3 regions of the Sphingomonas sp. PvP056 genome follow, and region 1 is predicted to be linked to each of the others. Evidence: riboswitches for the same ligand, from Rfam matches in the RefSeq annotation. Region 1 holds a riboswitch; each other region holds the start of a gene.
The links. A riboswitch is a leader RNA that binds a small molecule or an ion and turns the genes downstream of it on or off. The one in region 1 is predicted to bind cobalamin.
Positions count from the first base shown of each region.

Region 2: another riboswitch for cobalamin. It lies ahead of ABIC17_RS15620 (TonB-dependent receptor plug domain-containing protein); the one in region 1 lies ahead of cobW (cobalamin biosynthesis protein CobW).
Region 3: another riboswitch for cobalamin. It lies ahead of ABIC17_RS13130 (TonB-dependent receptor); the one in region 1 lies ahead of cobW (cobalamin biosynthesis protein CobW).

Region 1 covers NZ_JBEPST010000003.1:441,793-446,841, reverse strand. The annotation lists gene cobN (cobaltochelatase subunit CobN) at 1-2,329, opposite strand, end outside; gene cobW (cobalamin biosynthesis protein CobW) at 2,336-3,373, opposite strand; cobalamin riboswitch at 3,544-3,780, opposite strand; gene rfaE2 (D-glycero-beta-D-manno-heptose 1-phosphate adenylyltransferase) at 3,784-5,049, opposite strand, start outside.
Region 2 covers NZ_JBEPST010000006.1:279,062-284,110, forward strand. The annotation lists gene ABIC17_RS15610 (TonB-dependent siderophore receptor) at 1-423, shown strand, start outside; gene cobU (bifunctional adenosylcobinamide kinase/adenosylcobinamide-phosphate guanylyltransferase) at 617-1,132, opposite strand; cobalamin riboswitch at 1,160-1,364, shown strand; gene ABIC17_RS15620 (TonB-dependent receptor plug domain-containing protein) at 1,498-3,432, shown strand; gene ABIC17_RS15625 (aminotransferase class I/II-fold pyridoxal phosphate-dependent enzyme) at 3,436-4,449, shown strand; gene cobO (cob(I)yrinic acid a,c-diamide adenosyltransferase) at 4,446-5,049, shown strand, end outside.
Region 3 covers NZ_JBEPST010000005.1:21,668-26,716, reverse strand. The annotation lists gene ABIC17_RS13135 (PepSY-associated transmembrane domain-containing protein) at 1-334, opposite strand, end outside; gene ABIC17_RS13130 (TonB-dependent receptor) at 342-2,474, opposite strand; cobalamin riboswitch at 2,681-2,920, opposite strand; gene ABIC17_RS13125 (hypothetical protein) at 4,105-4,743, shown strand; gene ABIC17_RS13120 (glycosyltransferase family 4 protein) at 4,734-5,049, opposite strand, start outside.

The DNA of each region.
Region 1 (5,049 bases):
ATTCCTCGCCCGCGGTGCGCATCGTCGCCGATCCCCACAGGTCGATCACCAGCCCGCGCGGATAGTCGCCATGATCCTGCAAATGCCGCCGGATCAATTCGTTGGCGAGCAGAACACCTTGTGCCCGCGCCGAGCGCGACGGCACTGCGCGTGGGTCGGTCGTGTACAGGTTACGCCCGGTCGGCAGCACGTCGCTGCGGCCACGCCACGGCGACCCCGACGGGCCGGGCGGAACGCGCTGCCCGGCCAGCGCCCGCAACAGCCCGTCGCGTTCCGCCGGACCCTGTTCGCCCCGCCCGAAGACGTGGAGCCCGTCGCCAAATTGGCTGTCTTTTACGTCACATACGAAGGTATCTATCCGTGTGATTGCATCGGCTTGCGTTGCCGCAGCGTCGAGCCCCAGCACCGTATCCAGCCCGAGCGACCGCGCCTCGTCCGCAATATCGCCCTGCAATCGATCGCGCCTCGCCGGATCGAGCCCGTCCGCGTTCGAGAACTCGTCGAGCAACGCCTCCAGCCGCCCCAGCCCCGCACCGCTGCGCGTGGCGACGAGCGGGGGCGGGATATGACCGATCGTCACCGCACCGATCCGGCGCTTGGCCTGCGCGGCTTCGCCAGGATCGTTGACAATGAACGGATAAATCACCGGCATCGCGCCCGTAAGCGCGGCGGGCCAGCATTCGTCGGACAGCGCAACCGCCTTGCCGGGCAGCCATTCGAGCGTCCCATGCGCACCGACATGCACCAGCGCATCGATCCCGAGCGTCCGCAGCCACAGGTAGAAAGCGACATAGCCATGCCGCGGGCAGCGCGTAAGATCATGATATTGCTCGGCTCGCACCCGCGGATCGCCGCGCTCGGGCTGAAGCGCGATCAGGCCCGCGCCGGTGTCGATCGCTGAGAAATGGAATGTATCGCCACGGACGGCACTGTCGGTCTCCGGCATGCCCCAGGCTTCGGACAGGTCGGTCTGCAATCGTGCCGGAAGGTCGGCCAATGCCTTGCGGTAGGCCGAAACCGCCCAAGTCATTGTATTATCGAGAACATCACCCGCAACGCTCGTCACTTTAGCCGGCTCTACCGCATAGCCCGCCGCTGCCAGATCCCCCAGCATCGCATCAACTGAAGCGATCGCATCGAGCCCCACCGCATGCGCCATCTGGTGCGCCTTGCCGGGATAGGTCGACAGAACGATCGCGATCCGTCGTTCCGCAACCGGCATGGCGGCAAGCCGCGCCCACCCGTCCACCTGTGCAACGATCGCTATGATCCGCGCCGGATCAGGCCGGTGCTCGCGCCGCGCATATTGCAGATCGGCGTCGCGCGGCGCGGCTTCCTTAAAGCTCGCCACCCCCGCAAAAACACGCCCATCCACCTCGGGCAGAACGACGTGCATCGCCAGATCTGCCGGGGAAAGCCCGCGCGGCGCGGCGGCCCACGCCGCTCGATCAGACGTCGCCAGCGCAACCTGGAACACCGGCACCCCGGCCCCGTCGAGCGGCGTGACGCCCGCCGCATCGCTTGCCGAGAAAGCGGTCGCGTTGACGATCGCAACCGGCCCCAGCGCCGCCACCCACCGAGCGATCCAGCCGCGCGCGCCTGCCTCCTTGAGCGAGGGGACGAACAGCCCGATGGCATCATACCCCTTCGCGGCGAACGCCGCGTGCAGTGCCGCAATCGGCGCGACATCGGCGGCCAGCAGGTACGATCGATAGAAGACCAGCAGCACCCGCGGCTTGCGCGCCGTGATCGCGAACGCGGCGGGGCAGGAGGCCCCCGTGTCGGGGTGCCACCCGCCCACCGCTGCAATCACTGGCGGGGTCGCGGCAAGGTCGTCGGCCAGCCCCGCCGCTGCCGCAAGTCCCTCGAGCGCGGCCCGTGCAGCGTGCGCTCCGCCAAGATCGCACAGCCCCGCCAGCATTCGCAGCGTCGTGACGGGCAGCGTCGAAGCCGCATCCAGCCGCGCATCCACGCGCCCATCCGCGGGCAGCACCGCCAGCGCGATCCCGCGCTCCCGGGCGAGCGCGGCGACCTGCTGGACGCCGTAAGACCAATAAGCGGTACCCCCGATCAACCGGATCAGGATTCCCCTGGCCGCACCGAGCGTCCGTTCGACATAGGTATCGACCGAAAGCGGATGCGTCAGCTCGGCAAGATTGGCGAGCCGCAGCGTCGGCAGCGCAGGCCCCGCCGCCCGCCATCCCGCCGCGAACGCGCCGAGATCGCTATCCGAGAAGGACAGCACGACGAGATCCGCGGCATCCTGCCCCAGATCGCGCGGGCTCGCCGCGTCGTCGATTCCATGCGTTTCGCGAAAGACGACGTGCATCGTCGCTCAGCCGATCAGCGCCGCCCTGATCGCCACAGGATCCAGCCGATCGCGCTCGGCGATCACCACGAGTTGCGACGTCCGCGCTTCGTCGCTGCGCCACAGCCGATCATAATGCGTCCGCACCCGCGCCCCGACCGCCTGAACGAGCAGTCGCATTGGTTTCCCTGCCACTGCCGCATACCCCTTGACCCGCAGGACGTCGCCCTGTGCAGCAAGCGCCTCGATCCGCGATGCCAGTTCGGCGGGCTCGGTAATCTCGGACCATGCCACGACGATGCTGTCGAAGTCGTCATGCTCATGCTCGTCCTCGCCGTCATGATGCGACGGGCGCGCGGCGATATCATCCTCCGCCGCCGCACCCAGCCCGAGCACGATCCGCGGATCGATCACGCCGTCGACCAGCTCGATCACCGGGAGCGTGCGCCGCATCTCGGCAGCGATCAACTTGCGCGCAACCACGACCGCGTCCACCCCGGCGAGGTCGCATTTGGTCAGCAGCACCAGGTCCGCGCACGCAAGCTGATCCTCGAACACTTCGGACAAGGGCGTCTCGTGATCGATACTGGGGTCAGCCGCGCGCTGCGCATCGATCGCATCCAGGTCGGGCGCGAACCGCCCCGCCGCAACGGCCTCCGCGTCGGCCAGCGTGATGACGCCGTCGACGGTAATCCGCGACCGGATCGCAGGCCAGTCGAATGCCTTGAGCAAAGGCTTTGGCAATGCCAGCCCCGATGTCTCGATCAGGATATGGTCGGGCCGGGGATCGAGCGCGAGCAACGTTTCGATCGTCGGGATGAAATCGTCTGCGACTGTGCAGCAGATACAGCCATTGGCAAGCTCGACGATGTTCTCCGCCGGGCAGTCGGGGATCGCGCAGCCCTTCAGGATGTCGCCATCGACCCCGAGGGTGCCGAATTCGTTGACCACGACCGCGAGGCGTCTGCCACCAGCGGAACGGATCAGATGGCTGATCAACGTCGTCTTGCCTGCTCCAAGGAAGCCGGTGACGATGGTGACGGGAACTTTGGATAGATCGGACATGCTCTTCCCCGCGGCGCGACAGCAACGAACGGAAGGGGCCGATTACGGACGGCGCGCGACGGCGGACGAGCGCCGAATGCCGCCCGAGCCACGCACCGATGCAGCCCCAGCCGCATAGGCTCGTCGCTCAGACGGAGAACCGTGCCGCGGCCATCCCCTGGGCCAAGGCAAGAGCGACCTTATCGCCGGCAGGTCTCCTGGCTCGCGGGTCATCGCTCGAGCATCGCCTTCCCAGACAACCGGTCCGAAGACCGGTGCAGTCCAGTGGCCGCCCGCTCCGAACGGAGGGGGCATGACGCTTTCGCTCACCGCTTACAGTTGCAGGGACAGCCGCGGATTTGGGGGAAGCCCCCGCACCGCATTCCCATTCAAGCCCCTCGCGGGGCACCGGCGCGATCAACGAGAACCGTTTAACGGTTCTCGACCATGACTGTAGCGCAGAGCGCCGGACTTGCCAATTCGCTTGTCGTTGGATCGGTAACGCGTGTCCCCGCGCGCAGGATCGCGGTGGTCGACCGCCCGGCCAGCATCGGTGCGATGAACACCGTGCCCCCGCCGGACCGAACCAGATCCGCTCCGACGATATCATGCAGCGCATAGTCGCCGCCCTTGACGAGAACGTCCGGCCTGATGGCGCGGATCAGCTCGAGCGGCGTGTCCTCCATGAACGCAACGACGTGATCGACCGAAGCGAGCCCACTCAAGACTTCGGCACGATCGGCCAGGTCGTTGACCGGTCGCGTCGGGCCTTTCAGGCGCGTGACCGATGCGTCGTCGTTAAGCCCGACGACCAGCACGTCGCCCTGTCGTCGCGCCAGGTCAAGCAGTCGGACATGTCCGGCGTGAAGCACGTCGAAACACCCGTTGGTGAACACGATCCGCGCGCCCGCCTCGCGCGCATGCGCAAGCTTTGCGGCAAGCAGCGGCAAGAGCACGAGCTTGGTCACGGCATGGTCGCGGCGGTACAACCGTTCTTCCAGGTCACCGCGCGTGACGACGCAGGTTCCCGGGCGGGAGACCGCGATGCCCGCGGCGACGTTCGCCTGATCGATCGCTGCGGCGATCGGCAGTCCCTCAACGATCCCGACGACGAGCGCCGCCATGATGGTGTCGCCTGCGCCCGTCACGTCGAAGACCTGCAAAGCCTCGGTCGGATGGTCGACGACGTCGCCATCGCGCGACACCATCAAAATGCCCTTCGCCCCGCGCGTCACGACGAGATATTCCAGCGCCATCGCGTCGAGCACGGTTGCGGCGCGATCAGCGATGCGGTCGTCGGCGCAGTCGCCGAATAGCGCGTGAAATTCGCGCGCGTTGGGTTTGAGCAGGAATGCGCCCGTGTACCGCGCGCGGTCGGCGCACTTCGGGTCGACGAACGTCGGTACGCCGTGCTCCCGCGCGATTGCCAACAACGTCGGCAGATCGGTGAGTGCGCCTTTATCATAGTCCGATAAAATCACTGCGCGTACGCCGTCCAGTCGTGCCTCGAAGCGTCGCGCCAGTTCCCGTCGCGCGGCGTCGCCGACGCTGCCGTCATGGTCGATCCGCGCGATCTGCTGCACGCCCGATATCACGCGGGTCTTCTGCGTGGTGTGTCGTCCCGGATCGAGGACGCAGTCGAGCACCACCCTGTAGTGTTCCATCATCCGACCAAGGTCTTGCCCGGCAGCATCGTC
Region 2 (5,049 bases), on a different contig from region 1:
GAGCTCGACGGATCGGTCAAGCTGGGGCCGCGCTGGCAGATCGTCGCCAATTACGCCTGGACTCGCGCGCGCACCGACGACGCCACCTTCGCGACCGACCGCGTGCTCAACGTGCCCGAGCATAGCGGCGGGATGTTCGTGCTCGGGCGGTTCGGGACCACGCCCGGGCTCGGCCTGTCGGGAAGCGCGGGGCTGGCCTATGTCGGCGATCGCGCCGGCGCGATCGACGCGAGCGGGCTGGTGCTGCCGGGTTACGTTAAGGCCAAGGCGTCCGCCGAATATGGCGTGTCGCGGCATGTCTCGCTTCGGCTCGAAGCCGACAATCTGTTCGATGCGCGTTATGCGCAGAGTTCGTATAGCCCGGTCTGGGTGTTTCCTGGTTCGCCGCGGACGGTGCGGTTCAGCGTGCATGTCCACGGCTAGGGGGGATTGGGTTTCGGGTTGGTCGCTTGATGCCGTTCGGTCGGTTGGGGCGGTTCGGTTGCCCTACCCGTTCGGGCTGAGCGAAGTCGAAGCCCCCCTCTCCTCGCAAAAGTCGGTTTGCGTGGCGAGAGGCCCTTCGACTTCGCTCAGGGCGAACGGTAGTGGGAGAGGCCGAACTCCCAAAGTGGTCTTTTCAGCCGGGAAACCGCTGCAACGGAAGCACCAGCCCCGCCGCGACGAAATAGCTCGCATTGACCTGCCCCGCCACCGCCTGGTTGAGCCGCCCCGCCGCATCGCGAAATGTGCGGCCGAGCGGATGATCGGGGACGATCCCCATTCCCACCTCGTTGCTCACGATCACGATTGGCAACGGACTCCCGGCGATGGCATCCAGCAGATCCTCCGTAGCCCCCGCAATGTCATGCTCGCCGAGCATCAGGTTGGACAGCCACAGCGTCAGGCAATCGACCAGCACCGCGCCCGTCTCGACCGAAGCGATCGCCGCGGGCAGCGCGAGCGGGCACTCCACCGTGCGCCAGCGTTCGCCACGGTCCGCGCGATGCCGCGCGATCCGGTCCTCCATCTCGCCGTCGCGGCACTCGGCGGTTGCGAGATAGGCGAGCGGGCCCGCGCAGGCCTCGGCAGTTTGCTGCGCGAGGCGGCTCTTGCCCGAGCGGGCACCGCCCAGGAATAGTGTCGTCCGTGTCACATCTTGCCCTTGCCCAAAGCGCGCTCTAGACGCGCCGATGCGACAGGTTCCCAGAGATGGGATGAAAAGGGAACCCGGAAGCGCGCGGGCACGCGCGTCATCCGGGGCTGTCCCCGCAACTGTGACCGGCGAGTCTTGCTCCATTCGTGTGCCACTGGATCCCCGGATCCGGGAAGGCCGAGCCAGACGACGACCCGGGAGCCAGGAGACCTGCCTGTCGCGGTTGTCCTTCGTCCGGCCGGGGTGTGCCGCGCGATCGGGGTTTTCCTCGTGAGACGACGTGGTTGGGGTCGTGCGCGGGGCGGAAAGCGGAATTCCGAGTCAGCGTCGTGCGTGCCCCCGTAGCTGTTGCGAAGGGGAATTCCGTGAAGACCTGTGCCTATCTGATCCTGCTGCCGAGCATTGTCGCCGCCGCGCCCGTGTTCGCCGAAAGCGCGCAATCCACCGCCACGCTGGAGCAAGCCGCCGCTGCATCGCAGGATATCGTCGTCACCGCCAACCGCGCGGCACGCCCGGCGGATACCGTCGGCCAGTCGGTCACGGTGCTCGACACTGCGACGATCACCGAGCGCCAGGCGGTCGTCGTGTCCGACCTGCTGCGCCAGACGCCCGGCGTCACCGTGGTGCGCAACGGCGGGATCGGCACCACCACCTCGGTCAGCATCCGCGGCGCGGACAGTGACCAGACCGTCGCACTGATCGACGGGATCAAGCTCAACGATCCCTCCGCTCCCGGTGGCGGGTTCAACTTCGGCAATCTGCTGATCGGCAACATCCAGCGGATCGAAGTGCTGCGCGGCGCGCAATCGGTGCTGTGGGGCAGCCAGGCGATCGGCGGCGTCGTCAACCTCATCACCCGCCAGCCGACCGAGCAGATCGCGATCAACGCGCGCGCCGAGGGCGGCGGCTATGGCACCGCGCAGGGCTTCGCCAACGTCTCGGGCAAGGTCGGGCCGGTCTCGGCGAGCATCGGCGGCGGCTATTACGGCACCGACGGGATCTCGGCCTACGCCCCCGGCACCGAGCGCGACGGGTACCGCAACTATGCCGCGAACGGCAGCCTGGGGATCGCACTGGCCCGCGACGTCTCGGTCGACCTGCGCGGTTTCTATACCAACAGCCGGACCGACATCGACGGTTTCCCGCCCCCCAACTTCACCTTCGGCGACACGCGCGAATATGGCGATGTGGAGCAATGGCTCGGCTATGCCGGGCTCAACGCCGCCTTGTTCGACGGGCGTCTGCGCAATCGCTTTGGTTACGCGCATACCGACACCGACCGGCGCAACATCGACCCCGATGGCGACCCGACCGAGACGTTCCGGGGGATCGGGCGCAACGACCGGCTGGAATATCAGGGGACCGCGAACGTCACCTCGGCGGTGTTCGCGACCTTCGGCGCGGAGCGGGAAGTGTCGCGCTTTTCCTCGTCGAGCTACGGCGGGCCGGTCACGCGGGGCCGGGCGCGGCTGTTCAGCGTCTATGGCCAGTTGGCCGTCACGCCCGTCACCGGGCTGACCGCGACCGGCGGCGTGCGGCATGACGATCACAATGTGTTCGGCGGCGCGACGACCTTTTCGGGCAGCGGCGTCTATTCGCCCAATGGCGGCGCGACCACGCTGCGCGCGAGCTATTCGGAAGGCTTCAAGGCGCCGACGCTGTACCAGTTGCAGAGCGAATACGGGAACACGGCGCTGAGCCCGGAACGCTCGCACGGCTGGGATGCGGGGGTCACGCAAAAGGCGCTGAACGGCGCGGTCGAAGCGAGCGCGACCTACTTCCACCGCAACTCGTCCGATCTCATCACCTTCGTGTCGTGCGACGGACCGCTCACGGGAATTTGTGCCGATCGCCCGTTCGGCACCTATGACAATATCGCGCGGACTCGCGCGCAGGGGGTGGAGCTGACGCTGCTGCTGCGTCCGGTCGAGCCGCTGACGGTGAGTGCGAGCTACACCTATCTCGATGCGGTCGACCGTTCCGCCGGCACCGCCACCTTCGGGCGCAAGCTGGCACGGCGGCCGGACCAGAGCATCACGGTCAACGCCGATTACCGCTGGAGCTTCGGGCTGACGACCGGCGCGACGCTGACGTCGGTCGGGGACAGTTTCGACAACGCATCGAACGCGCGGCGGCTCGATGGTTATGTGCTGGGTGACGTGCGCGCGTCCTTCCCGGTTACGAAGAAGGTCGAGGTGTTCGGGCGGGTCGAGAACGTGTTCGATACGAAATACCAGACGATCTACCAATATGGTCAGCCCGGCCGCGCTGCCTTTGGCGGCGTCCGCCTGACGTATTGAGCGTTGCACGCGCGCGATCTTGCCCTGTTCCACGCGCACGGCGGGCGCGTGGACGCCGCGCGTGCGACGTTCGGCGGGGATGACTGGATCGACCTGTCGACCGGGATCGCGCCCTGGGCGTGGCCGGTCGCGGGCGTGCCGCTCGGGTGGGAGCAGCTTCCCGAGCCGGGCGCGATCGCGGCGCTCGAGGCCGCGGCGGCGGAGGCGTTCGGGGTGACGGATCCCGCGCGGGTCGTCGCGGTGCCGGGGAGCGACCTCGCGATGCGGCTGCTCGCGCGGGTGATCGCTGCGCGGCGACCGTGCGTGGTGCGGCCGGGCTATGCGGGGCATCTCGCGGCATGGCCTGACGCGGTTGCCGTGGCACCGGATGCCATGCGTGGCCTTGCGAGCGGTTCCCCCGCGCAGGAGCATGGCGGCGTGGCGGACGCCGACATGCTCGTCCTCGCCAGCCCGGCCAACCCGGATGGACGCGTCACCGATCCCGCGCTGCTGCGCATGCTCGCGGGGCGGATGACCGTGGTGGTGGACGAAGCCTATGCCGACCCCGCGCCGGGCCTGTGCCCGGATGCCGACGACCGCCTCGTCGTGTTGCGTTCGTTCGGGAAGTTCTACGGCCTCCCCGGGGTCCGCCTCGGGTTCGTCATCGCAGGAACCGATCTTGCCCCGCAACTGCGCGCGTTGCTCGGCGACTGGCCGGTGTCGTCCGCGGCAGTCGCGATCGGCACTGCGGCGTATCGCGACCAGCACTGGCACCGCGGACAACAGGCGCGCATCACCGAGACGGGCGGCTTGCTCGACGAAGTCTTGCGCGATGCGGGCCTCCCTGTCGTCGGCAGCGCGCCGCTGTTCCGGTTGATTGCATGCGACGGTGCGACAAAGCTGTTCGAAACGCTCGCGCATCATGCCATCCTGACTCGTCCCTTCGCCGACCAGCCCGACCGGCTGCGCATCGGCCTGCCGCGCGGTGCGGCAGGTCTCGTCCGTCTCGCCACCGCGCTCGAGGAGTTCCCCCGATGACGACCGAAACCCCGGAAGATTTCGCCCGCCACAACGCGCGCAGCAAGCGCATCGCCGCCGCGCGCGAGCGGATGCAGGCGCGCCGCACGCTCGAACGCGGGCTGCTGATCGTCCACACCGGCAACGGCAAGGGCAAGTCCTCGTCCGCGTTCGGGATGGCGATCCGCAGCATCGGCTGGGGGATGAAGGTCGCGATCCTGCAATATGTGAAGGGCAAGTGGGAGACGGGCGAGCGCAACTTCTTCGAAGCCTACCCCGATCTCGCGACCTTCGAGGTGATGGGCGAAGGCTTCACCTGGGACACGCAGGACCGAGAACTCGACATCGCCGCCGCGCGCGCCGCATGGGAGCGGTCGAAGGAAATGATCCTCGATCCGGGAATCGAGTTCGTGATCCTCGACGAACTCAACATCGTGCTGCGCGACGATACGTTGCCGATCGCCGAGATCGTCGCGTTCCTGAAGGATCGCCCGCTGACCAAGCATATCTGCATCACCGGGCGCGGCGCGAAGCCCGAATTGCTCGAGATCGCCGACCTCGTCACCGATTTCACCGAAGTGAAGCACCCCTATAACGCCGGGTTCAAGGCGCAGAAGGGCG
Region 3 (5,049 bases), on a different contig from region 1:
CCGGTCGCAGGACAGTACCGCGACTGGCTGCGACCGTGGTGTGCATTCCGTTCCACCCGGTCACCCGCCAGACAGGCGTGCCGTCGCGCATTTCCAGCAACAGCCCCTGCGGTAGTCGTCCGCCATCTAGCGGGGGCGGCACGTTTACTGCTGCCCAGTCGATCGCCTCGCCCCCAGCCAGCGTCTCTGCTTGCGAGAGAGCAGGGTAGGGCACGTAGAGCATCACCAGCCCGGACAGGAACCACATGGTGAAGAGCAGGCAGCTGGCGATACCGATCCAGCGGTGAACGAGGTAGAGCCAGCGCCGGGCAGTCTTGCCAAGCGCTAGGCGCATCCGGGCGTTAAAAGCTGGCACGAAGCGACACGTCGACCGAGCGGGGACGACCAAGGACCCACTGCTGGTTGTTGTATGTGCTGATTGCATAGTCCCGGTCGAACAGGTTGTAGCCGTGGATATCGACCGCCAAGTGCGGCGTCACCGCGTAGGAGAGCATGGCATCGACCGTGATGTAGCTGGGGACGCGGAAGCTGTTGGCGTTGTCCGAATAGCGTCGTCCAACGTAGCGCAGCCCGGCGCGTGCCTGGAGCGCGTGCGTCGCGTTCCAGCGCAGCCAGAGATTGGCGAGCGTCTCGGGCACGTCCGGCGGGGTATTGCCGTTGAAGCTCGAACCGCCGGAGACGAAGTCGTCGAACGTCGCGTCGAGCACGCTGCCGTTTGCATCGATCCCGACACCGTAAGGCAGATCGAGCGACACCGCGGCCTCGATGCCCCTGGCCGATCGTTGGCCTACCTGCTCGACCGGGCTCGCCGGGGTGAGCTGCGCCAGCAAGCGCTTCTTGACGATGCGGTAGGTGGCGAGGGTGGCGGTGCCGCGACCGTCGAGAAACACTGCCTTGGCGCCGACCTCGACCTGGTCGCCGACCGCGTTGCTGAACTGCACCTGCCCGGTCGAATAGGTCGTCAGCGTCCCCAGCGGGTCCACGCCGGTGGCATATTGCGCATAGAGCGACACCGTCGGGATCGGCTGATAGACGCTACCGACCCGCCAGGTCACGTTACGCAGCCGCTTGTCGAGCGCGAACGTCTCAGTGCTTGCGCCGCCTGGATAGTCGATCGACCAGCGGCGGATCGTGTCACGCTCGTAGCGCACGCCACCGACGATCGAGACGTGCGTGCCGAGCTTCAGTCTGTCCTCGGCAAAGACCGCATATTCGGTGGTGCGTGTGCGATAACGCGGTGCGATGCCCTGTGTGTCGACGATCAGACCGGGATCGAACGCCACGGGATCAACCTCCGAAATCTGGGGATCGGACCCGAAATTGTGGGAGTAGGTGAGTTTGATGAGGTTGACGTCAAAGCCCACGACAAAGTCGTTGCGGACCCCATCGGCGACGTCCGTCCTGAGCGTCACGCTGCCCTGATCGCCCCACTGCGTCTGGTCGTGGACGATACCGGTCATGTCGGTGCGGAGGATGCTGCCGGGAGTGCTGGTGTTGCCGCTGCCGTTGGAACAGACGCCGTCTGCGGCGATCCAGCAATAGCTTTCGAGATTGAGCCACGACCGTTTGGAGGTCAGGCGATAGGCCTGGTTGCTGACGCTGACCGCATCGCTTGGCGTCCAGTCGACCTGCAGGCTGGTGCGGTTGTCGCGGTAGCGAATATAGCCGTCGCGCGTGTTGTAGTTTCGCTCCCGGATGCGGTCGTCGAGCCGTCCGTCGATCAGCGGCGTCCCGAAATAGCGCATCGGCCTCTGGTCGCCATAATCGTCTCGCGCGGTGACGACGAGCGTGTCGGTCGGTGCCCAGCGCAGCGTCCCCGACACGGCATGGCTGCGCGACTGGCCACGATCGACATAGCCGTCGGAGCGGCGGTAGCTGCCGTCGATGCGATAGGAGAGGCGCTTGGTGATCGCCCCCCCTGCGCCTGCCGCGACATGAAAGCTGTCTTGCGAGCCATAGCCGATCTCGCCTTCCATTTGCGTACGCTGCGTATCGGGTTTGCGCATCAGGACATTCACCGCGCCGCCAAGCGCGCCCTGGCCGTAGAGCACCGAGGCCGGACCACTCAGGATGTCGATCCGTTCGACCATCCACGGATCGGTCGGAAAGGTGATCGTGCCCGCAGCCGGGAACAGCCGTACGCCGTCGATCAGTTGGAGCACGGATCCCTGACCGCTAAAGCCCCGCGCGGCGAGCGCGGTGCCGCCATTGCCGGGATTGCCAGCGTTGCTGATGCCCGGTGCGCGGCTCGTCGCGTCGATCACCGACATGTCGCCCCGCGCGCGGATCGTGGCGCCATCGATGACCGAGATCGTCGCGGGGGTCTCGAGCGGCGTGAGGCGCAGGCGGCTGCCGGTCTGATTTGGCGTGGTTAGCGTGACTTGGGCATGCTGGCCGACAACCAGGATGTCCTCGGCGTCGGAAGCAGGCGCGGACTGGGCCGTGAGCGGTGCTGCGACAACAGGCGATAGCAAAGCGCCCGCGAACGCGAGGCGAGAAGACAGGAACGGCAATATGGTAACCCCCGGGCGTCGAGCGAACCCGGCAGGGACCTCCCGCGAACGGCCGACATCCGCGCCAGCCGGACGCCATCGCGACCGGCACGCATGCCCGTGCGGTCCCCACCGCACACGTCGTCGCTCGACGGAGTACCGTGCCGCGGCCACCCCCTGGGCCAGGCAAGAGCGACCAGACGCCGGCAGGTCTCCTGGCTCACGGGTCATCACACGATGCACGGCCTTCCCAGGCCTTGCGTGACATCACGACCGGCCCAGTGGCTGCTCCTTCCGAACAAGGAAGAAGCGAAATGCATCGCGCTCGCCGCTTACAGTTGCAGGGACAGCCTCGGCTTCAGGTGGCGAGCCACCCTCACCGCGTTCCCTTTTAAGCCCCTTTCGGGGCACCGACGCGATCATGCCGGCCTCTTCACTTGGAACAGGTCAGCGGAGACTGTGTATCCTGACGAAGACCATCCGGCAATCGCTCGAAGCGACTATTGCAAAGGTCCAGACGGAAGTAGGTGGTCCTCAACAAATGGTGGGAGTTGGGAACGGGCGCATGCATCACGCTGTCAAGGTCTGGGGCATTGCTGCATTACGGAGTGTCTGACCTGACAGCGCCTCAGGCTTGGTCGGCAAACCGAACACCGAAATCGAATGCTCTATTGTCAGCGTGTCACGGACTTACTCCGTCTGTGCGCGAATAGTCGCGTGCAGACGACGATATCCCAAATACAGGTATTCCTCGATTAGTCTGCTACCGGCCAAGGCGTAATTTCTAATAACATCCCGCCCGATACGTATCGTCGCAACTCATTACGAAATCACCGCGATGAACGGCATGGATATTGACACGGTCATCCGTGACACACGCGCGGTGGCGGAGCGTAAGCTGTCGCGTGGCTTCATTGCGCGTATGAAAACCATTTGTCCAAGGTGTGAGCGCCACGATCCGCGCTTGGCCTGTTGGCGGAAATTGAAACATCGAGGGCGCAGAGTCGCGTCGCAAGAGGGACGCTCGATTGGGCGCCCCATGCTCAACTTATGAGTGGTCCGTTTCTAAAGTTCTGAATCTCGTCACCATAGTGAAAACTGCTTTTCAAAATGGTGACCCCTACGGGAGACGTCATCCCGCGGAGTAATCCAATAAAAACAATAGCCTGGTAAAAGGCCTGATCAGGTATTTCGTAGCATTTGTAGCACCTGATTGTAGCGGGCGACAGGTCAATTTAAGCCGACCCATGTCCTTGGTCCATGCAATCGGCCCGGTGGCGGGTAACTTCATCGATCGCGCTTTGATGGGGGCGCTGTCGGGGTGAAGGGTGGAAAGCGGCCAGTCCGCTTTCGGGTCGCGACTACAGTAAGCTGACGTTCGTTCACTTTCCGACAAGGAGACAATGTGTCTGCAACGCGCACCGGTTCGTCACCGTCGATGACGTGAAGCGAATATGTCAGGAACTGGAGCCAATCGTGCTCCTCCAAGATGCTTAATGCCAAGGACAGCCCTGAGTGAACGCGATGGCCGCCATCGACGCATTCGAGATCAAAAGCTTGAACCTCGCCTCGATTAACGGGTCGTCTAGTACCGCTAAAGTCCGCGGGTCTGATGGTCACTGTGCAGCAAATCTTAACTGCTAGGCTGAAGGCGCTTTTCGGGAGGCGATCATCGAACCTTACGCCCGGTCCGACGCTCAACGCCGAACCGCGGGGCAAGATTGCCGGTTTTAATACCAAGCTCGACCTAGTATTTATCGATACAGGTCTTCTTGGTAGCAACGCGCGATACCATGTCCGCGATGTGCCTATTCGTATCCCCGCAGTCGCCCGCAATCATGCTCCGCCGGGCACGTCGATCGTTCGCGCAGAGCGAATGTCCCCCGCATTTGTGAAATATCATCTCGATGATGGCAGGGTATTGCATCGGTTCGTTCGGCCTGAGCCGCACGCCGATCCGCATGATCATCCCTGGTCGTTCGAGACCACCATTCTGTCCGGTGGATATATCGAAGAGGTCTTCACCTTCCAGCCGGACGGTGCGTGGCGAAGCGCATTCGTTGACCGGCACCCACACTCGCGCCACTGGATCGATGCGAGTCACATTCACCGGATCGTGGCATTGCCGCTGGGAGAAAGCTGGACGCTCGTTCGTGCCGGTCCGCACGAACGCAAGACCATGTTCTGGCGCTTCGGCGACACGGTGCAGCAGCGGGCCTGGAACGCCAGACGCTGGAGCCACTATCGGTAAGCGGTCTCCGATAGGGTCGTGCTCGACGGAACCAAACCTTCGTCGAGAATGGTTTTGGCCAGCGGAGCGAACGCGATACGCTCGGTAATGTGTTCCGAACAGGCAAGCAGCCCGTTGGGGCAATAGCGGTCATCGTCCCAGCCGGGATGATCCAGAATCGGGTAGAGGCAGACCCCCTCCACGGGTACGCCGAGCGATCGGGCGATCTTCACCTCGCGCAGGATCATCCGCAACCAGTCAGGGCGAGCGCTCCCCTCGATCCCGGTTTCGGCGATGAAGATCGGGCGGCCATAGCGGGCATAGGCA